Stratiformator vulcanicus: one gene and its partner. The protein of the gene in region 2 binds, or shares a complex with, the protein of the main gene of each other region. Links are inferred from orthologs where the notes say so. Each region holds a gene or a part of one and is shown on either strand. Other genes may lie near its edges. The genes, in order: trxA and Pan189_RS06485.

Region 1 (10,438 bases), 600 kb from region 2 along the record:
CAGCTTGCGGCAATCGCGCAATCAGCGGAGGATTGCTGGTTTGTCGACAGGTCTCAAAATATTGGTGTCTGAGCGTCAACGCTGCATTAGCGTCGGAGGCACCCCTGTTGGGTCCGCCGGCCCACTCGCTCGTGCCCGACTACTCGAGCCTTTTCCCGAGGGTGAACCATGCCTTTCGAACTTTTCACTATTCTGACGAATTTGCTCTATAACTTTGGTTTAATAGCGTTGCCGCCGATCGCGATCTCGACTGTCGGGTTTTATATCAGCTTACGATTTCGCTATGCGGTCCCTGCGTCGGCACGAATCGCGGTGATTGGATTCGCGCTGTCGTGGTTTGGACAAGTTGCCTGGACGGCTATTACCTATGTGCCGGGGATGCGAACGGTCCTGTTCGGCGAATTAGGCGGGGGCGACTTCGCAAACCAAAAGTATTTCATCACCTTCCTGCTTCTTCAGTTTTGTGAGTGGGTCGGATTTGGATTGGTCGTCTTTGCACTCCGAAAGGCTTGGCTGGAAATCGCTCGTGCAAATTCTACGGAACCGAATTTGTCGCTCACTGACTAATACAAACCAGATTGGCCGGTTGCTTGATCTCGGGCCGGGTCACAAAGCGACGAGGAGCAATGATAGGCGATTGAGCGAAAAGCCGCCGTTTGATCGACGAACCGCAATCGAATGTAATCTAGCTCATCCACACCGCTCGCACGTGCGGCACCCGGCCCGGGTGGGCTGGGCTGTCCGTCGATTGCTATTCTTCCGGGATGCAAATCTCCTCCCTCACCATCATCTCCGGCGGGCAGACCGGGGTCGATCGGGCGGCACTTGATGTCGCCCTCGAGTTGCGGCTTGCCTGTCGGGGTTGGTGTCCGCGCGGGCGACGGGCGGAGGATGGTGTCCTCGGTGAGCGGTATCCGCTGACGGAGACTGAATCGCCCGACTATGCGGTGCGGACGAAGCTCAACGTGCGGGACTCTGACGGGACGCTGATTCTGTTTCGCGGGGTTGTCTCGGGCGGTACCTTTCTGACGGCGAAGTTCGCGATGGAACGGCACAAGCCGGTGCGGCTCGTCGATCTTTCGGCCCCGCCGCCGGCCGGTCAGGTTGCCGGGTGGGTAAAAGCTAATAGAATCGCGGCTCTGAATATCGCCGGTCCCCGCGAGAGCACGCACCCGGGTATTGCGGCGGAGGCGGCGACGTATCTGCGATTGCTGTTCGGAATGCTCGGCGACGAGTAGACGGAGTGATCCCTGGCGGTCGCGGCTAAACGGGAATAATTCAAACACATTTCGTCGAGTTTATACGGAAATCATGGGTCAGAATTACATTTTCACAATCGAAAGCCTCACGAAGATTCACGATGAGACGGAAGTGCTCAGCGACGTGTGGCTGGCGTTCTATCCCGGTGCGAAGATCGGCGTCCTCGGCAAGAACGGGACCGGCAAGAGTACGCTGCTGAGAATTATGTCCGGTGATGACAAGGACTTCATGGGGAAGGCCGAACCGGCCAAAGGCGTGAAGATCGGCTTCTTCCATCAGGAGCCGAAGCTGAATCCCGACCAGACTGTCGAGGAGTCGATCGCCGAGGGGGTCGCCGAAGCCAATGCGATTCTGGAGCGATTCAACGAAATCAACATGAAGCTCGGCGAGGAGATGTCGCCCGAAGAGATGGAGGCGTTGCTCGAGGAACAGGCCGTTGTGCAGGACAAAATTGATACGGCGAATCTGTGGGAAATCGACCGCACCGTCGATATCGCCAAAGATGCGCTTCGCGTGCCGCCGGACGATGCGGTCATCGGCAATCTTTCCGGCGGTGAGAAGCGTCGCGTCGCGTTGTGTCGGTTGCTGCTCGAAAGCCCAGACATCCTGCTGCTGGACGAACCGACCAACCACCTCGACGCCGAGTCGGTCCTGTGGCTGGAGAAGTACCTCGAGAACTTCGCCGGGACCGTCGTCGCGGTAACGCATGATCGGTACTTCCTCGACAACGTCGCGCAGTGGATTCTCGAACTCGACAAGGGCAAGGCGTTTCCGTTCGAGGGGAACTACTCCGGCTGGCTCAAGCAGAAGGCGGCCCGGATCAAGGTCGAGGAGAAGCGGCAGTCGAAGCGCGATCGGATGCTGAAACAGGAGCTCGACTGGATCAATACCTCGCCGAAAGCCCGCGGAACCAAGAACCGGGCCCGAATCCAGCGCTACGAAGAAATGCGGAACGAGCAGTTCGACACGCGGGACGATGATACCGTCATCCAAATCGCCCCCGGGCCGGAGCTCGGCACGCTCGTCGTCGATTGCGAACATGTCACGAAGGCGTTCGGCGATAAGCTGCTCTATGAAGACCTCACATTCCGGCTGCCCCGCGGGGGCATCATCGGTGTGATCGGTCCGAACGGGGCGGGTAAGACGACCCTGTTCAAGATGATCATGGGGTTGGAGGAACCCGACTCCGGGACGCTGCGCGTCGGCGATACCGTGAAGCTCGCCTACGTCGATCAGTCACGCGACACGCTTGATCCGGACAAGACTGTCTACGAAGAGATCAGCGGCGGAACGGACTTCATCGAACTGGGCGGCCACAAGCTCCACACGCGGGCCTATTGCAACCGGTTCAACTTCAAAGGAACCGACCAGCAGGTCAAAGTCGGTGTGCTCTCGGGCGGGGAACGCAACCGGGTTCACTTGGCGAAGGTGCTTCGCTCCGGCGGCAACTTGATTCTGCTCGATGAACCGACGAATGACCTCGACGTCGACACGCTACGGTCGCTCGAAGAGGGCCTCAGCAACTTCGCCGGCTGCGTGATGGTTTCGAGTCACGATCGATACTTCCTCGATCGCGTCGCGACGCACATCCTCGCCTTCGAGGGTGACAGCCAGGTCTACTGGCACGAAGGGAACTTCGATTCCTACGAGGCGAATAAACACGAACGGCTGGGAGCCGAGGCCGACCAGCCGCACCGCATCCGCTTCAAAAACTTCAGCAGAAGCTGACCATGAATTGAACTGCGGTTAAGGGGTCAGGCGACGGACCGATCATCTTCGTGGGGAAGCCGCAGCAGCCGCGGTTTATCAGGCTCGTCGGGATTTTCCTGCCGGTTCGTGGGTTCCTCTTCGGACAGCGAATGGGTCAAGCCGACGACATCCCCCGACGCGACGGACTCGTCTCCGCCTGCCTGTTGGGGCAGGGTCAGGCCGGGTGGCAGCCAAAGCTGCTCGGCTGCGGGTGGCTCCGGAAGCCGAGCCGGATCGTCGCCCGTTTCAACCTGCGATATTAAATCGCGGATGACTTTCTCGGCGTGTGATTTCTCGTTGAGCCAGTGTTGCTGAGCCGACGACCATTGGTCCGCGATAGTCCGCGCTTCGTCGGTCTGACGTCGAAGCTCCGCGTCCCGCCGCACCAGTGCCTCTTCGCGATCACGATACCAGTGCGCCAGCACCCGTCGCTGCTCTTCGTGCTGAGTCACCAATGACTCGATCGCATCGCGCTCGGCGGAAACGCGTTCGCGCTCGGCGGCCAGACTTTGCTCCTGTTGGGCGATGTAGTTGCCGACCTCTTTGCGAGCGGCAGCAATTCGCCGCTGCGATTCGTCGGGACCGGCGGCCCTGTTGAATTTGACCCACGCTTCTTCAGCGGCGACCCGCAGTTCGAGATTCTCGCGGTGCGTGCGGTCGAGTTCTTCTTTCAGTCGGTCGAGTCGAGATCGTCGCGCCGCGAGTTCCTCCTCGTGGGCACTGATCACATCGCGCCGCTTAAGCATCTCCGCCTGATCGCTCTCGCGCCGATGTTTCCAAGCGGTATCTTCCGCTGCGGCGCGCTCGTCGAACGCCTCGCGGTCGGCCGATACGACGCGACGCATCTCGGCCAACACCTGTTTTTCACGCTCCAGCGAGCGTTCCCGTTCGTCAAGTCGGTCTCGCATGCGTTGGAGCTGCGCGTATCGCAACCGATGCTGCTCGGCGGCTTCGGTGACGTATGTCTGGCCCGCCTGCAATCGACGGCTCAGTTCGTCTCGGGCCAGCTCCAGTTCTGTGCGAGTCTTCTCGAGGTGTTGTTCGCGGAAATGAAACCGGTTTTCCATGACCTCGCGCTCTTCGGTCAACGCGGTCTGTCGGGCTTCCATTTCGCGTTCGAATGCGGCTCGCCGGTCGGCCAGTTCCTCGTCCTGCTCCGAGCGAGCGGCATCGAGTTCGGCCTGGGCACGTTGCCGCTGTTCCGCGATCTCCGCTTCGGCTTTCGCCCGGCATTCGCCGACCTGCCGCTCGGTTTCATCAACGAACGTGTCGACTTCGGCGAGGCGTTGTTCGAGCTTCGAGGTCTCGGTCGCGTGTTCTTCGTGCCAGCGTTCACGCTCTTCGGCAATTTGCTCCCGTGACGATTGCCGCTCCGACTCGAGACGTTCCAGCTCGGCGGACCGGTATTGCTCGAATTCTTCGCGGTCCTTCTGAATCTGCTCGGCTTCTTCCGCATACTTCAGTTTGACGGTCTCCTCGAAGCGATCGCGGTCCTCCTGCCACTGATTCCGATCAGCCTGCAACTCGGCCTCGGCTTGATCGCGGAGCTGCTGCAGTTCCACGTCAAGTTCAGCGCGGGCCTCGCGGGCCTGATGGGCGGCGGTGGCTTTGAGACGCTCCACCTCCTGAACGGACTGCTGCAGGGCCCGATCCTGCAATTCACGCTCATGTTCCAACTCGCCACGCTCGGCAGCGCAGCGGGCTTCGAATCGCTCTCGTTCCTCGACAAGTGACTTTCGATCGGCATCCAATTCTTCGATCAGCTTCGAAGTCAATTGCCGTCGCAGTTCGGCCCGCTCGGAGTCCCAGCCCTGCCTGAGTTCGGCGAGGGCCTTCTCGCGAAACGAATCCTGCTCCGCAATTTTCCGATCGAGTTCGTCCTTTCGAGCACGCAGCTCTTCGCGTTCGGCCGCTGTTTCAGCTTTCAGTTCCGCTTCGAGCCGCTTCTTCTGTTCTTCGAGACTTTCGGTGGCGTGCTGCTCGGCATCCTGAGCGGCGGCGTCCCGTTCTTCGTCGAGCCGGCGTCGCTCCTCTTCGAGGGCGCGCTGCTGCTGTTCGACCTGCGTCAGAAACTCATCGCATCGCGCGAACTTCTCATCGAGTTCGTCGGAGCGGCGTTTCAGGTCGAGTTCGGCCGACTTCATCCGTGCTTCGTGCCGACCGCGTTCGTCGATCGTGCTTTGGTACTCAAGTCGGAATCGCCGCTGCTCCTGCTCCAGCAGAGAGAGTTGCTCAATAACGGCTTGTTCGCGGCGACGCAGCTCGGCGTCGGAAATCGGGCGACCGGAGGCCGACGGCGATGATCCGATCGGCTCGGGCTCTTCCAGATCAAACCGGAAATGCGCCGCGTGACTGTGATCAAGGTCGCGCGAATAATCGGGCGCGTTACCGCTGGAGCGAGCCATGAAAGGGATTCCGTTCCCTGAAAGTCAACGAAGCCGACAGTCGCAGTCGCGAGCGACCTTGACCAGCCGGCACTCAATCTTCTCGATCAGCATCCTGCCGATCCGGCAACCGGCCGCGAGAGACATCACCGTTTCTCCGCGGCCGTTCGTGCTTCAATATTTCCAAAGGCTTCAATCAGCTGAGGTGGTTGTCGATCATGGTCGACAGCTTCTCTTTCGGCGCAACACCGATTGACGTCTCAACGACCTCGCCACCCTTGAACAGCATCACCGTCGGAATCGAGCTGATGTTGTGCTTCGACGCGACAGCGGGATTTTCGTCGGTGTTGACCTTGCCGACGCGGACGCGCCCCGAGTACTCGTCGGCGATCTGCTCGACGGTCGGGGCGAGCATTCGGCAAGGACCGCACCAGGGGGCCCAGAAGTCGACGAGGACCGGCTCACCAGCCGAGAGGACATCGGACTCGAAGTTCGAGTCAGTAAACTCCATTACATTTTCCGCCATGTTTCACCCTTCCGGTCCGCGGGGAATCCGCGGACAATCCGATCGGTTAGCAGTCAGGTCACGTACGTCGAACTCCCGACAGACGGTCGCTATCCGGCAATCGCGCGGATTATAAAGATCGTATCAGCCGTGTCAACGTGCTATCGCAGAGCAGATTTGTTGTAAGCCAAAGCAAAACATTGACATCCGTCAGAGCCGTGAGCCGTGTCGGCAAGCCTCGACAGTCGAGCGAATGGCCCGAGATCGTCCCCCAAAAATCACCGAAATCATGCCCATGTCTACCTTTCCAAGTTTCCGAGGTCGCGTTGCTCGATCGACGTTCGGGCAAGCGAAGGTTCTCGTCCGGCTCTCCCCTTGGCGAATTCATCAGATGCGATGGATGTGTCCGAGCTTGATTGTGTTGGCGGTCTGCCAGTTCGTCCCGCTCACAACGGCGGTCGGACAGGAAAACACCGCAGAAGAAACGGCGGATGACTCGTGGGCCGCTGTGGAAGACCGCACACCGCTGTTCCGGACCGAAGAGGAGCAGGGACGGGCCGAACTGTTTGCGGAGTTGGAAGATCAATCTGCGGAAGTACTTCGGGAGGCGGCCGAGGAATTTCGCGAGCGACGGCTCGACGTCTTCTCGGGTTCGCCCGCCGATTTCTCTCCCTATGCCGACATGCTCCGATATCCCAAGACCTATCGCGGTCGGCCGATTCATGTGCGGGGTCGCGTCGAACGCGACTCCCCGGGAGAGGGTGCGATTGTTCTGACCGTGAGCGGAGCGTCCGGGCGTCAGGCGATCGTTCTGCTTCCGGAGAATGCTGCTCCTCCCGAACCGGGCCAGATGCTCAAGTTGACGGGCCTGTTCTTCAAACTGGTCAGTTCCGAAGCGGACGAGCCCTCGCGACCCGGCATCATCGCCAGTGAGTTTGAACCGCTCGCAGTCCCGCCGCCGTCACAAGTCGGTGTCGAACCCGGCCTGTGGGCGAACGTCCGGCATCGCACGCTCGGAATCGCACCGGCCGAACGTGATTTGTATTACCTGCTCGTCGAGCGGGCCGGGCAAGCGGACGCCGAAAATTTTCAGGACGCCGCGAGAATGTACCTTCAACAACGGCGCGCGGCCGATCCCCGCTACAAGGGCACCACCGAAGCGGAAGCTCCATTTCGTCGCTTTGTCGACATCTTTAGTAACCCCGAAGCCTATGAAGGCCGGGCCGTCGAATTGATCGGCCACGTTCGCAAAGCGATCAGCTATCCGGCTGATACGAACGAATTCGGCATCGAAACGCTCTATGAGCTTTGGATGTACACCGACGATTCCCAGCAGAATCCGGCTGTCATCGTGACATCGGACCTGCCGGAAGGGTTTCCGATGGGAGACGACCTGCAGCGGCCGGTCCGCATTGTGGGCTACTTTTTCAAGCTTTACGGTTACCAGGCCCGTGACACCGCGAGAATCGCCCCCCTCATTATTGCCGGGCCGGTCGTTCCGCTCGCGGAGCCGGCAGACGATGCACCGACATTCTGGCTTTCCGCGGGACTCATCTTCATTGTGACCGTCGCCGTCGTGTCGGTATTTCTGGCCCAGCGTTCTGATCGCCAGGCACGGGCGAAACTCAGACAGACGCGGCAGACGGACGACTCTCCCCAACTGGACCTGCCGGAATCGGAATGAGCCAACCGAATTGGGAAGAAGCGATCCGACCGCTTGCCGAGCCACTGTCACGGCCGATCCGCCTTGCCGCGTTAATTTCAGGCGGCGGAACGACCGTCGTGAATCTGCACGACCTGATCGTCGCCGGCGAACTTGACGCCGAACTCGTCAACGTCATTGCGAGCCGGCCCGATTGCGCGGGCATCGATCGGATGAGATCACGAGAGGTCCCGGTCGAGGTCATCCGTCGCAAGGGCTTTGAAAGCACCGCCGATTTCAGCGAAGCGACCTTCGAGGCCATCGATCGTGCTGAAGCCGACCTCGTGCTGCTGGCTGGTTTTCTCGCCTTCATCGAGATCCCCGAACGCTACGCCTACCGGGTGCTCAACATTCATCCGTCGCTGATCCCGGCCTTCTGCGGGAAAGGCTATCACGGCGAGCACGTGCATCGCGCCGCGATCGAACGGGGTGTGAAGGTCAGCGGTTGTACGGTCCACTTCGCCGATAACGAATACGACCACGGGCCGATCATCCTTCAACGCACGGTCCCAGTACTGCCCCAGGATACCGCCGACTCGCTGGCTGCCCGGGTCTTTGCCGCCGAGTGCGAGGCCTATCCCGAAGCCGTGCGGCTGTTCGCCTCGGGCCGGCTGGAGATTGCCGGCAACCGTGTCCGCGTGCGACCGGTCTGAGCAGCACGACGCCCCCAGAGCCGCGTGTGACGCCGGTCGTGCCGACTGTATCGGCGATGGACGCGCGGCCTCTTCAAATTTGCATGTTGCCGAAATGCAACGGCTTGCGCGGCGGTTGTGCAATCTAAGTTTGCGCAGACACCGTGTTCCACCCATAACCAATCAACACATTTTGATTAATTTTGCGCAAACATGATGCGATATGATTGCTTTTGATTGATTTTGGTGGAAAGATAGGAAGGTAACAGTGTCCCTGCCGGTCGGAGTCGGTGATGATTGTCGATGAGCGAAGAGCGAAAATCCTCAAGGAAATCGAGGATTCCGGCTTTATTTCGCTGCAGGTGCTGACCGATCGGGTTGGAGCCAGTGAATCGACGGTACGACGGGATTTGGAACATCTTGACAGAATTGGACAGGTTCGCAGAACTCGCGGCGGCGCGGCGGTCATCGACGACACCGAACAGCCATTCGAAGACCTGCGGACCGAATCGATGGAAGAAAAACGGAAGATCGCAGCGGCGGTCGTGCGGTTGTTTGAACCGGGCGACGCCATCCTGCTGGACGCCGGAACGACCGCAATCGAGGTCGCCCGACGTCTAGAATCAATGCACCTTCAAATTGTGACCAACTCACTGCCCATCGCGAACATCCTCGCCCACCGGCCGGAAATCGAACTGATGATGATCGGCGGAATTATTGATCGCTCAAGCGGTGTCGCCCTTGGCCCCATGGCCTTGGCGGCACTCTCAGGCGTTCGCGTCCGCCGCCTCGTGATGGGCGTCGGCGGCGTCACCGAGCAGGGGCTGTTCAATAAGAACACGCTGCTTGTCGACATGGAGCGGCGAATGATCGACACCGCTGACGAGGTCATCGTCGCCGCTCACAGCGCAAAGTTCGGACGCTCGGCGATCAGCCCGCTGTGCAGTTTCGACGCGGTCGATCGCATTGTGACCGACGACGCGCTGCCTGATCGCTGGCGCGATGTCATTAAGAGCAAGCAAGTCGCACTGACCGTCGCCACATAATTAAGACCGTATTCAGCACACGCAACCACCCGAAGCTTTCCCGATGAATCAACTCGCCGCACTGAATCGCCCGGATGTCGAACGCGTCGTCCGCGATATTCTCGCGAAGAAACTCAACGGCGCCACACCAGCGGCCGCCGCTCCCGGAGCAGCGAATCCGCTCGTCGTGAACATCTCCGCCCGGCACTGTCACCTGACGACTGAGCACGTGCAAATTCTCTTCGGCAAAGACGACCTGACGCCCCAAAAAGACCTTTATCAAGACGGCTACTACGCGGCGGAAGAGACCGTCATGGTCGTTGGGCCGCGCAAGCGGATGATTCCCAACGTCCGTGTCCTCGGCCCCTGCCGTGGCGACTCTCAGGTCGAACTTGCCTTCACCGACTCCATCTCCCTCGGCATTGATATCCCGGTCCGAATCAGCGGCGATGTCGAAGGCAGCGCTCCCTGCATTTTGGTCGGGCCGAAGGGAGTCGTTGAGTTAAAGCAGGGTGTCATTCGGGCCATGCGTCACGTGCACATGGGGCCCGCCGACCTCGCACACTACGGCGTTCAAAACGGCGACAAGATGCACCTGCGTGTCGAATCCCCTGGCTGCACGACCGTCCTCGAAGACATGGTCGTTCGCGCCGGCGAGAAAATTAAACTGGAAGTGCATCTTGATACCGACGAAGGCAACGCGATTGATCTTGTCAACGCCACGCGCGTCGAATTGATTCAACCGGCCCCGTGCCAATGCAGTCATTAAAGCGACCGGCTGTCAGCGATTTGCTGGCAGCACCAAGAGACCACTATTTCTGGCTGATCGCTGTCTACTTAATACGGGCAGCTCTTTAAAAAACTCGAACCTCGGGGAACTACTGAAATGGCAAAGTCGATGGAAGCACTGGGAATGGTCGAGACGAAAGGTCTCGTCTGTCTGATCGAAGCGGCTGATGCAATGCTCAAAGCCGCGAACGTGGAAATGGTGGGCTGGGAAAAGGTCGGCAGCGGCCTGGTCACGGCTTTTGTCGTCGGTGACGTCGCCGCTGTAAAGGCAGCCGTCGATGCCGGCGCGACCGCCGCCAGCAAAATTGGCGAAGTCGTCAGCGTGCAGGTCATTCCTCGCCCGCACGAAGAACTCGCCTCCGTCCTTCCGCAGCGTGCGTCCTCCGGCGGGC
Region 2 (10,474 bases):
ATGAGCCCCCTCAACAAGCCGCGCACGGAGTAAGCGGATCATCCGAGGCGATTGAGCAACAGCCGGAAATCATCACCGATTGATTTGGCGAATCGCCGATAGCCCGACGCGCGAGCGAGGCCGTAAAACCATTTTGGTCGAGCGAGTTCGAACCCCTTCGATCAATTCCAACAGGCCTATTTTCGAAGGCGTTTTAGAGCTCAGTCGCAGCGATCCCAATCGAAACCGAACGGCCTCGCTGGCGCGTCGGGCTATTCGGCTAATTTGGCGGAACTCTCAATCGCCGACGAGTTCCCAGGTTGCTTCGGCGATCGCGCGTTCTTCGCTTGTGGCAACGACCAGCAGTCGGACGTTGCTTTCGTCGGCGTGGAAGGAGAACTCGCGTCGACCCGCTTCGAGATTTCGATCTTCATCGAAGACGATCCCCAGTTGTTCCAAACCTCGGACCGTGCGCGAGCGAACGACGGCGGAGTTCTCTCCGATCCCGGCCGTGAAGACGACCGCATCCGCACCGCCCAATGCGGCCAGGTAGGCACCGATGTATTTGCGAATGCGGTAGCAGAAAATGTCCAATGCCAGTTCAGCCGCTTCGTTGCCCGCCTCGGCTTTTTGCACGATTCCGCGGACGTCATTCTCGCCGCACAGGCCCTTCAGGCCGCTTTCCTTGTTGAGAAGTCGATCGATGTCTTCGGCGGTTCGACCCGTCTCGCGGATCAAAAACATCGGGATCGCCGGGTCGAGATCGCCGCTGCGGGTTCCCATCACGAGGCCTTCCAAAGGCGTCAGCCCCATGGAGGTGTCGACGCATTCGCCGCCATCGATCGCCGCGACGCTGGCCCCATTGCCCAAGTGCAGCGTGATCAGCTTGAGTTCTTCCAACGGCTTTCGGAGCTGCCGGGCGGCGCGGCGGGCGACGTAGGCGTGCGAGGTGCCGTGCATCCCGTAGCGGCGAATCGCGTGCTTGCGGTAGCACCACGCGGGCAACGCGTATCGATAGGCCCGCGGCGGCATCGTCTGATGAAAGGCCGTATCGAACACGGCGACCTGGGGAACGTCCGGCAGCACCTGCCCGGCCGCTTTGATGCCCTCGACCGCCGCGGGGTTGTGCAGCGGTGCGAGTGGCGCGGCCTTCTTAATCTTATCGATCACCGCCTTCGACACGACGACCGGTTCGCTGAAGCTCTCGCCGCCGTGGACGATGCGGTGACCGACGCCCAGGCACTCAATGCCTCCTCCAAGGACCCCGGCCTCCCGCAGTGCTTCGAAGACCAGCTCGAGTGCTTCGCGGTGATTCGCGGCCGCACTCTTCTCGGTCATCTTCGCACCGCCGCATCGCAGTTCGAGACGTCCTTTCGCCTCACCAATGCGCTCCACAATACCCGAGGCGACGGAGCCGATTTCAGGTGTCGCGAAGATTTCGAACTTGATCGTGGAACTGCCGGAATTCAGAACAAGGAGCATGATGAATATCTTAGAACAGACTGTAGATCAGATAGATTTTGTGAACGTCCCGACGATAAAATTGCTATTGCAAATGGCAGCTTGAAATCAAGATGTCGGATTCAGTCATCACGATCAGCGGCCACCGTCTGCACGACGCACCAATCGACAGCACCCCATGCAGTCGGATCGACGTATATTAGCCGCAGACGCTCTTGCCCGTTAACTGACAGGTGTGCGTCGGACATCCGTGCGTCAGGAACGGTACGCACACGTAGGGCATTCAACGCAGGAGTACGAGTTGAGAGCGCAGCGCAACGGTTCCGAATTACTCGCCCATTTGTGCCTGAATCGCAGTGATCGCGACCGTGTTGACGATGTCGGGCACGGTGCAGCCGCGGCTCAGATCGTTCACCGGTTTTCGCAGCCCCTGTAGCACCGGCCCCACGGCGACCGCGCCCGAGCTGCGCTGCACAGCTTTATAAGTATTGTTACCGGTATTGAGATCCGGAAAGATCAGCACACTGGCTTGGCCGGCGACTTCACTACCAGGAAGCTTCGTCCGCGCGACCGATGGCTCAACGGCAGCGTCGTATTGAATCGGTCCCTCGAGTTTTAGGTCGGGCCGCTGCCCCCGGGCGAGTTCCGTTGCTTTACGGACCTTATCAACGTCCGCCCCCTTGCCGCTTTCGCCCGTCGAATACGACAGCAGCGCGACGCGCGGCTCGATGCCGAATGACTCAGCGGTGACGGCGCTGCTGATCGCAATCTCCGCTAATTCTTCGGCCGTCGGATCCGGATTAACCGCGCAGTCGCCGTAGACGAGGACACGATCGGACAGGCACATAAAGAATACGCTACTAACAAGCGATACGCCCGGAGACGTCTTAATGAATTCGAAAGACGGCCGAATCGTGTGCTGCGTCGTATGCACCGCTCCGGACACCATCCCGTCCGCCTTGCCGAGATGAACCATCATCGTGCCGAAGTAGCTCAGGTCGCGCATCCGATCCCGGGCGGCATCCTCGGTCATACCCTTGTGCTTGCGCAATTCGAAATAGGTCGCACCGAATTCTTCGAGCAGGTCGGAATGTTCCGGGTCGATGAGCTCAAACTGGTCGGAGTCAATTCCGATCGCGGTTGCTTCGCGGCGAATGACGTCGATGTTTCCGAGCAGCGTCACGTCGACGACCCGGCGGCGGTGGAGGATTTCGGCGGCTTTCAAGATCCGCGGCTCCGTCCCTTCCGGCAGAACGATGCGTTTGACGTCGGCTTGCGCTCGCCGAATCAGCTCGTACTCGAACATCAACGGCGTCACGCGAGACGTTTTGACCGAGGTCAAACGCTGTTCCAAAACCGTCGCATCGACGTATTGCTCGAACAGGCCGAGCGCACTGGCGATCTTTCGCTCGTTCTCAGGTCGCAGCACCGCGGGGACCGAGTTGACGTCCATCGCCGTCGTGAATGTGTCGGTCTTGACCGCGAGGATCGGCACCGGTGCCAAGCCGGCAATAACCGCTTTGACCGCCGGTTCCGGAACGAGACCGCCCGTCAACACGACACCCGCGATCGTCTGACTGTTGCTCGAAAGCACGCTGGTGATCGCCGCAAGCAGAATGTCGGACCGGTCTCCCGGAGTGATAACCAGGTTGCCTTCCTTGAGTCGCTCCAAAAAGTGCGGCACCTGCATCGCCGCAACGACATACTTGCGAACTTCGCGATCGAGTCCCGACGGGTCGCCGAAGAGCAACTCGGCTTCGATCGCTACGGCAATTTCGCCAAGCGTCGGCTTATCGAGAACCGGGTCCCCAGGCACAAGGTAGACCGGAATGCCGTCGGGAGAGATGTTCGACAGCCGCGCCTGCAGCCGGTCCAATCTCTCCGGTGAAGCATGATTGACGATCGCGGCGACGACTTCACAATTCCGGTCCGCCAACTGATCGAGCACGATTAGCAGCGCATCGCTCACGTCGGAATCTCGCTTGTCACGCGCCGACAGGACCGGCAGCACGTTGCACCCGAGATTCGCCGCCAGGCTCGCATTTAAGTCGAACTCGTAAGCCGGGGCGAGACCGTGAAAGCTCGTCCCCTCCAGCACGACGAAATCGGACTCCGCCTTGAGCGACTGATATTTCTGCAAGACGATCTTGATGAGTTCGTCGACGCGATCGGCCGCCAAGAGTTCGCGGGCCTGCTCGCGGTTCATCCCGTAGAGTCGCTGCGGGTCATGGGGCAATTGATAGCGGGTCCGCATCAGCGTCAGGCTCTGATCGGCCTCCGGCGTCGAACTTACGATCGGTCGGAAGAAGGCCAGCCGATTCGTGTGGCGACTGGCCACCTCCATGACGCCCAACGCGACCATGCTCTTGCCCGTCCGCGATTCAGACGTCGCGACGTACACACTCTCAGCCATGATTTCTTACCCGCCACAGGCATTCCGACTTCACCGGACATCCGGTCGATCGATGATTTATGGGAATGCCCGGCCGGAAAGCAAGCGGCGCTCCGAACACATGCCCGCATCCAAATGTGATCACAAATCGCGGGTCGAAATAATTTGAGGCTGATGCAGACCGCCCGACGTATGATGCAGGGCGAAGAGGTTACAACAACAGCCTCGCTGGCGCGTCGGGCTAGCGAGCGTGGAAGCGCCCTCAATACAAGCCGCGCACGAAGTAAGCGGGTCGATCGATCGAAGCGATCGTAATTTCATTCCAAGAGCGTCGCCGATTGATCTGTCGAATCCCCTCTAGCCCGACGCGCGAGCGAGGCCGAAAATCATTCCGGCCAACTTATTTCAAAATCCTGTCGCCTTTCTTGGCTCACCAGTTGACTTAGTTGTTACCGGGCTCGCCAAGGACGATTCCAATCAAAGCCTGACAGCCTCGCTGGCGCGTCGGGCTAGCGAGCATGGAAGCGCCCTCAAGACAAGCCGCGCACGAAGTAAGCGGGTCGATCGATCGAAGCGATCGTATTATCAGCCAAAAGCCGTCACCGAGTGATCCGGCGAATTACCGATAGCCCGACGCGCAAGCGAGGCCGAAGTTTCATTCCGGCCGAGACACTTCGGAACTCCCAACAAAGTCTAGCCCGCAAATTTCCGAAGACGGGGCGAAGCTCGCGCCGGTGCATCGCAATCGAAACCTGACGGCCTCGCTGGCGCGTCGGGCTAGCGAGATTGCGAGGCTTCCTCATTGAACCTCCGAAGGGTGTTCCATCGGCCGTCTCAATAAGAAGTAGAGCGGGACCGCGAGCAGGCTGCCGAGCAGAGGTCCGCCGAAATAAATTCCGAGGTGCTGCAGATCACCCGCCAATAAAGCCGGGCCGAGCGAACGGGCCGGATTCATTGAGGCCCCGCAGATCGGGCCGGCGAACATCGCTTCCAACGCGACAACGCCCCCGACCGCGACCCCCGCCATCAGTCCCTGCTCTTTCGATCCGGTCGCCACACGCAGAATGACGAACATCAGGATCGCTGTCAAAATCGCCTCAAGCACGAATGATTCGAAGGCCAGTATCCGACCGCCGATGTCAGCCGGATTCGTTTGCCCGAGTGTTTCTGCAAAAGGGAACAGGCCTTTCAAAGTGGCCGCCGCCGCGATCGCACCGGCGAATTGTGCGATGACGAAGCAGACGAATCGAGCAAATTGCAGACGCTGGGCCGCGAGAAATCCGAGCGACACGGCCGGATTCAAATGCGCGCCTGAGACGTCGCCGACGGCATAAATCATCGCCATCACGATCAGGCCGAACGTCAGTCCGATCCCCGCATTCCCAACCGCGCCAGCGGTCAGGCTGTCGAATACGATCGCCCCGCAACCGGCGAATACCAGGCAATATGTCCCGATGAATTCGGCCAGCGCCATGCGGGCCAATGCGGTCGGGCTATCCGAGGGGGTACTCATTATTGCTGCAATCCGTGCTCACGCAGCAGTGCCGGCAACCCCTCGACGAACGATTTGATCTCGTCGCGGACGCGTCGATAAATCGGCAGGGCCTCGTCTTCTGACTTCGCATCCGCGGCCAGCTTCGGCGGGTCATCGAATGGCCGATGCACGATCGTCGTTTTGCCGGGAAATGTGGGGCAGGTCTCGTCTGCGTGTCCGCACACGGTGACCACCAGATCGATTGTGTCCGGCTCGCAGGCGTCGATCGCCTTGCTCTCGTGGGCACTGATATCGATCCCCGCCTCGTCCATCACTTTGACGGCAAGGGTATTGAGCTTGTTCGGATCGACCCCGGCGCTGCACGCATCGATGTCGGAATCAAGCAACGACCGGGCCCAGCCTTCGGCCATTTGGCTGCGGCAGGAATTGCCGGTACACAAAAACAAAACTCGCGGTCGCCCGCGTTGATCGGCCATGAATGACTCCGCGATTGAATAAGTGACAGGCGCGGAATCGTGTCGGTCTTGCGAGTGGATTGCAAGTCGCGGCGGAACGTTCGCTCAGCCGTCCTGGCCCTCGTCGTTTCGCAGGACCGACACCGGCTCCCCGAAGGTGAGCGTGCGCTGCGGAAACGGGATTTCGATGCCGGCTTCGTCGAGCGCGGTTTTGATCGCGATCAGCACTTCATCGCGCGATTCCCGCTCGTCCATCGGAGAGGTCGAAGTCCACCACAGCACATCGAAATTGATCGATGACCCACCGAATTCTGCTCCGAGTACCCGGACAGCGGTCGGCCCTTTGACCGTCGAACACTTCTTGACCGCTTCCAAAATGATCCCTTTCGCCTGTGACAAATCGCAGTCGTACGGCAAGCCGACACTTAAACTGATGCGTCGTGTATTCCGCTCGGTTAAGACCCGCACCGGGTTCTTGAACAACATGCCGTTCGGCACCGTCACGATCTGGCCGTCCGGCTGACGCACAAGCGTGAGCCGAATCGTGATCGCTTCGACCTTCCCGGTGATGCCTTCGCATTCGATGAAGTCACCGGGGTCGAACGGGAACCGCCACAGGATCAGCATCCCCGCGAAGAAGTTCTCGAAGATATCTTTGAACGCGAAGCCGATCGCGACAGAACCCACGCCCAACAATGCGAGTGCCCGAGCCGGCGTCATCCCGGGAAACATCACGACGGCCGCGATCAGAAAGCCGGCAATCCAGATTCCGATCTGCAGCAATTGCCGCAGCAACGATACCAGTCCGACCCGCATTCTGGAGCGACTGATCGTCCGGTTGTAAATGGCTGTAGCGACCTTGGACGTGAGCCACGTCAGAATCAAAACGACCAGACCCGCGATCAGCAACGGCGTGTGAGCGATCGTGCTTTCGACGAGTTCTGACAGACTGTCCCGGACGATGCCGAACGGATCGGCCGCGATCTCCTCGGTCGAAGGACCCTCGGGCGCGGTCGCACTTCCTGCGGATTGTTCCGTCGCGTCAGGCTGCGGCGTCGCGTTCTGCATGGGCATCGGGGGCGCTGATCGGCCGGCTGAGATCGAACCGGTCGGTCGGGGTCGAAGGAATTTTGATGCAGCGTCATACCGCGACACGCCGCAGGCCTTCAACCGAATCAGCCTCTAGAGCGAATTTCCCGTAAGTGTAGCGGTTTCCGGCGGCGATTCTTCAAATTTTGTAGGCGTTGTGCGTCCGATAGCCGCTACAGATAGCAGGAATCTGCTCTAGGCCGCTCGCGAACGGCAAAAAAACCACTCCATGGGTGCTCCGCGTTTTTCGGCGAGCAGCGTTTGGCGGGTCGCGACGTCAAACGCTTCCAACTCATCGTAGTGGTAGACCCGCGGCTTTTCGGGGTCGTCGATCGAGCAAATGACTTCGATGTCGTGCGTCGCTTCGAACACGCTTCGCAGGTGCGGCGAGATCGACGGGTCGAAGTTGTCGTGAACTTCAATCAGCACGTCGTGCCCGGCAATCGCCGCGACCGATCGAGCATTGAACAGTGTTTTCTCATAGCCCTCGCAGTCACTGACGATCAGCGACTTGCCGCGGAAGGGAATTTGAACGAGCACGCCGCGATCGCAGGTCGAACCGAGTCGCAGACGATCGGCCACACCGTTGAGTTCGGCCATTTTCCGGCACAGCCGCGCCGCCTTCGGATTCGTATCGAAGGCGTGAATCGTGGCCCGCGGCAACCGCATCGCGAGACCGACCGCGTAATAGCCCTCGGCACAGCCGATATCGACGACGTCTGTGTACGGCGTTTTGCAGATGCGTTCGAGCAGGGGATGCAACTCCCGCTCATAGCTGCCGAGCAGCTTCGGAAACAGCGCACTTCCGGACGACTTCAACCGCGGATATTTCAGACCTTTGAAGACGCCGTGGCGAACGACACCGTCGGGGGTGATCGTTCGCAGGGCCCGCTCGGTCAGCCGAGCCCGTCGACGTCGGTCACGCTTTTCGGGCGAGGGTCGCACGCGATTGCGTATCGATGTCAAGACTCTGCCGAGGTCGATCGACAAGCGGCCCGGCGGTCTCTGAGTTCTCGCGGTCTCTACGATCGAAGCCACTGAATTCTTCCCACGTGTTGATTCCCAAACATCCCGCCCATCGATGACCTACGAGTCAAATCTGAGTGGCACGGACAACGTCCGTGCAGCGCAGCTGCCAGAGCATTAAGTTGCCGACCACAATCGACATTCGATGCCGGATTGGATGGGAAACCTTTGACTGAGTGCTCTTGCCGCTGTGCGACCCGGACGTTGTCCGGGCCACTCTTGACCCAACGATGCGATCACAGACAGACACGAAGTCGGGATTGGTAGGAAAAATTCGACGATCAGAGAAGTCGGGTTCGCTTCTGAGCCACTCACCAGGTGAACAGCAGACCGGCGTTGCCCGCGTGGACCATCGCGTCGTCGCTCATCGCCGTGTCGTATTGCAGGGTGATGGCCGTCGTGTTGTACAAGGCGAAGGTCGCCCCGGCTCCGAGCACCGCGAAGTTATCGTCCCCCGCCGCCCCGCGAACAATGAACGGCACACCCGGTGCTCCGGTGAACGCGGCGGTCGTGGTCGACTGGTCCGCCAGAAAATCGTGCATCCACCAAGCCCGTAGTTCGGGCAGAAAGAGCAGGCCCCGGCGAAGTTCTCTACGCCCGGTGACCCGACCCCCGAGCCGAAAATCGAACGCGTCGACCGCCGCCGACCCGAAGGCCAGCGAGGCATCGGACGCGCCATTCTCTACGAAACTGTCTCGCCAAAGTCGGATGTAGCGGAAACCGATCAGCGGTTGCACGGCGACGTTGCAGGTCGGTTGGAGCGTCGTCCCCAATTCGAACGACGTATCGAAATTATGGGCATCGAATTCCGTCGCGCTGGCGAATCGAAAGATGTCGCAGTACTCGAGCCGTCGACTCGACGCGAAGGTGTCGTACCCGTAATTGACGCTGCCGAGAATGTAGAAGTCGTCACCGAGAAAACGACCGAATAAACTGCCGCGATAGGTGTCGGAATCAACGCCGCCGAGCCGGTTATCCGGATCAAATTCCCCGTTGGCGTAGCCGAACGCACCACCGAGCAAGAGCGAATCGCCGAACGGAATGCTGATTCCCGTCAGCACACCGTAGGCGTCCGAGTCAAACCCGATTGGGTCGTTCGGATCGCTGTCGACTTGCGAATCGTACGCGAACAGACGAGCCCACGTACTGGGTCGCGGGTTGCGATAGTACGCCCGCGACCCGCAGGCCCCCCAATTGCCGCAGCCCACGTCCCCGCAATCTTTGCAGGCACTTTGGCCGCGAACGATCGCTCCGCCGGAATAGCCGCCGACGGCGGGCGCGCCGATGATTTGCCCCGGTCGCTCCGGACCGATCGGGCGAATTTGTTCGAGCAGCATGCGATCGAATTGCCGGGTCAATGCCAGCCGCGGGGCAAAGACGCCGGCGACGGCCTCGCCGCTGAGCATCTGCAACCCCTCGCGCTGTTCGGCGGGAGTGATCCCCGGATTCTCAAACGAATCGATCACTTCGAACATGTCATCGCCCGGACTGACGGTCGGACGAATCGTCTCCAAAGCATTCGCAACCGAACGTTGGTTGACCGTCCGGGAAACGGTTCTCAGATCGGTCTGTCCGTGGGCGACCGAAGGAACGATCGTCGCAACCGTCAAAACGGTTGCGAGCGACGCTTTTCGGACGGTCGGGTACGTCCACTGCATATCAGCTCTCGGCGGTCAAATCCGAAAATCGAGCGGTCCGCGCACGGCGCGGCCCTGATTACCGGTCTTATCGGCAGATGAGTCAGAATCGCTAGAGTCGTCTTGACCCGAACATTCGGAATTCACATCCCGGACGACGCGAAAAGATCGGCATTGCGGCTCAAGAAAGCCGCTCCGCAAGAAACGAGCGAAGCTTCGCCGACGAAACCTGAGCGCGCGAAGTAAACCGAAGCTTCACAACGTCACCTTTCGCGCCCGCGGTAACTTCCGGCTTGCGGCCCAGTTCCGCCACCGTTCCGAGCGGCACGCTGCCCGATTCGACCGGCAGGTGCAGCCGTACTCCTCCCTTTCGCTTCGGGAACAGTTCCGCCGCGACCTTGCCCCCCTTGCGATAGATCACTTTGGTTTTGCCGCTCCAGTCAACGTCGAGGCCGGAGCCCGAGGCTTCGATCAACGTACACAACTCGTCGGTCAGTTCCGGTTGGTTGGCGTTGGCGCCGTTTGCGAGTCCCTTCTGCGAGGTATGCCACTTCCGCCCAAGCACTTTCCACGGTGCAAGTTCCGTGAGATCGAGCTTCGTTTGCTCGGCCTGTGCAAGAAATGCTCTCTTCGCCTCTTTCAGGAAGTTCTTGAACGCCTTCGTCTCGACCTCTTCCTGCCAGTGAACTTTGAATGTGACCTCCTGCCACGGGCCGCGGATGTTCTTCACCCACAACCGCGGGTCGGGTCCGTAGACCGGGAGGTCTTCCAATTCGTCGGCGGGTGGGAGATCAATTTTCCGGGCGAGCGACGCCTCCGTGAAGTAATTTTTCTTCACCCGGAAGGTGAGCATCAGGAACCATTCCTGCCCCGTCTTCGCGTGCAGGAACCAGCCCCCCTGCTTCGATTGGCCAAGCACCTCGACGACGCTTTTGTGATT

Evidence for each region.
Region 1: the proteins of Pan189_RS06485 (region 2) and trxA are in contact, whole or in part, in an NMR structure (PDB 2IPA), measured with the Bacillus subtilis proteins. The link is inferred for Stratiformator vulcanicus from one-to-one orthologs.

Annotation. Positions count from the first base shown.
Region 1 is NZ_CP036268.1:1,087,626-1,098,063, reverse strand. The notes cover bases 4,255-7,161. They hold trxA (thioredoxin), read right to left. Parts: upstream 5,920-7,161; coding sequence 5,590-5,919; downstream 4,255-5,589. Other genes in these bases: Pan189_RS04135 (hypothetical protein), read left to right, coding at 6,194-7,161; Pan189_RS04145 (coiled-coil domain-containing protein), read right to left, coding at 4,255-5,414. In the rest of the region: Pan189_RS04160 (hypothetical protein), read left to right, coding at 169-567; Pan189_RS04155 (putative molybdenum carrier protein), read left to right, coding at 765-1,238; energy-dependent translational throttle protein EttA, read left to right, coding at 1,312-2,988; more of Pan189_RS04145, read right to left, coding at 3,015-4,254; more of Pan189_RS04135, read left to right, coding at 7,162-7,582; purN (phosphoribosylglycinamide formyltransferase), read left to right, coding at 7,579-8,253; Pan189_RS04125 (DeoR/GlpR family DNA-binding transcription regulator), read left to right, coding at 8,526-9,278; pduL (phosphate propanoyltransferase), read left to right, coding at 9,322-10,026; Pan189_RS04115 (BMC domain-containing protein), read left to right, coding at 10,144-10,438. UniProt on the Bacillus subtilis protein: Participates in various redox reactions through the reversible oxidation of its active center dithiol to a disulfide and catalyzes dithiol-disulfide exchange reactions.
Region 2 is NZ_CP036268.1:1,687,750-1,698,223, reverse strand. Bases 4,075-7,017 are described here. They hold Pan189_RS06485 (arsenate reductase ArsC), read right to left. Parts: upstream 5,804-7,017; coding sequence 5,345-5,803; downstream 4,075-5,344. Other genes in these bases: Pan189_RS06480 (mechanosensitive ion channel family protein), read right to left, coding at 5,888-6,856; Pan189_RS06490 (aquaporin), read right to left, coding at 4,632-5,345. Also shown: Pan189_RS06500 (acetate kinase), read right to left, coding at 277-1,461; pta (phosphate acetyltransferase), read right to left, coding at 1,769-3,853; Pan189_RS06475 (methyltransferase), read right to left, coding at 7,067-7,816; Pan189_RS06470 (autotransporter outer membrane beta-barrel domain-containing protein), read right to left, coding at 8,209-9,555; excinuclease ABC subunit UvrA, read right to left, coding at 9,716-10,474. UniProt on the Bacillus subtilis protein: Catalyzes the reduction of arsenate [As(V)] to arsenite [As(III)]. In vitro, can dephosphorylate para-nitrophenyl phosphate (pNPP).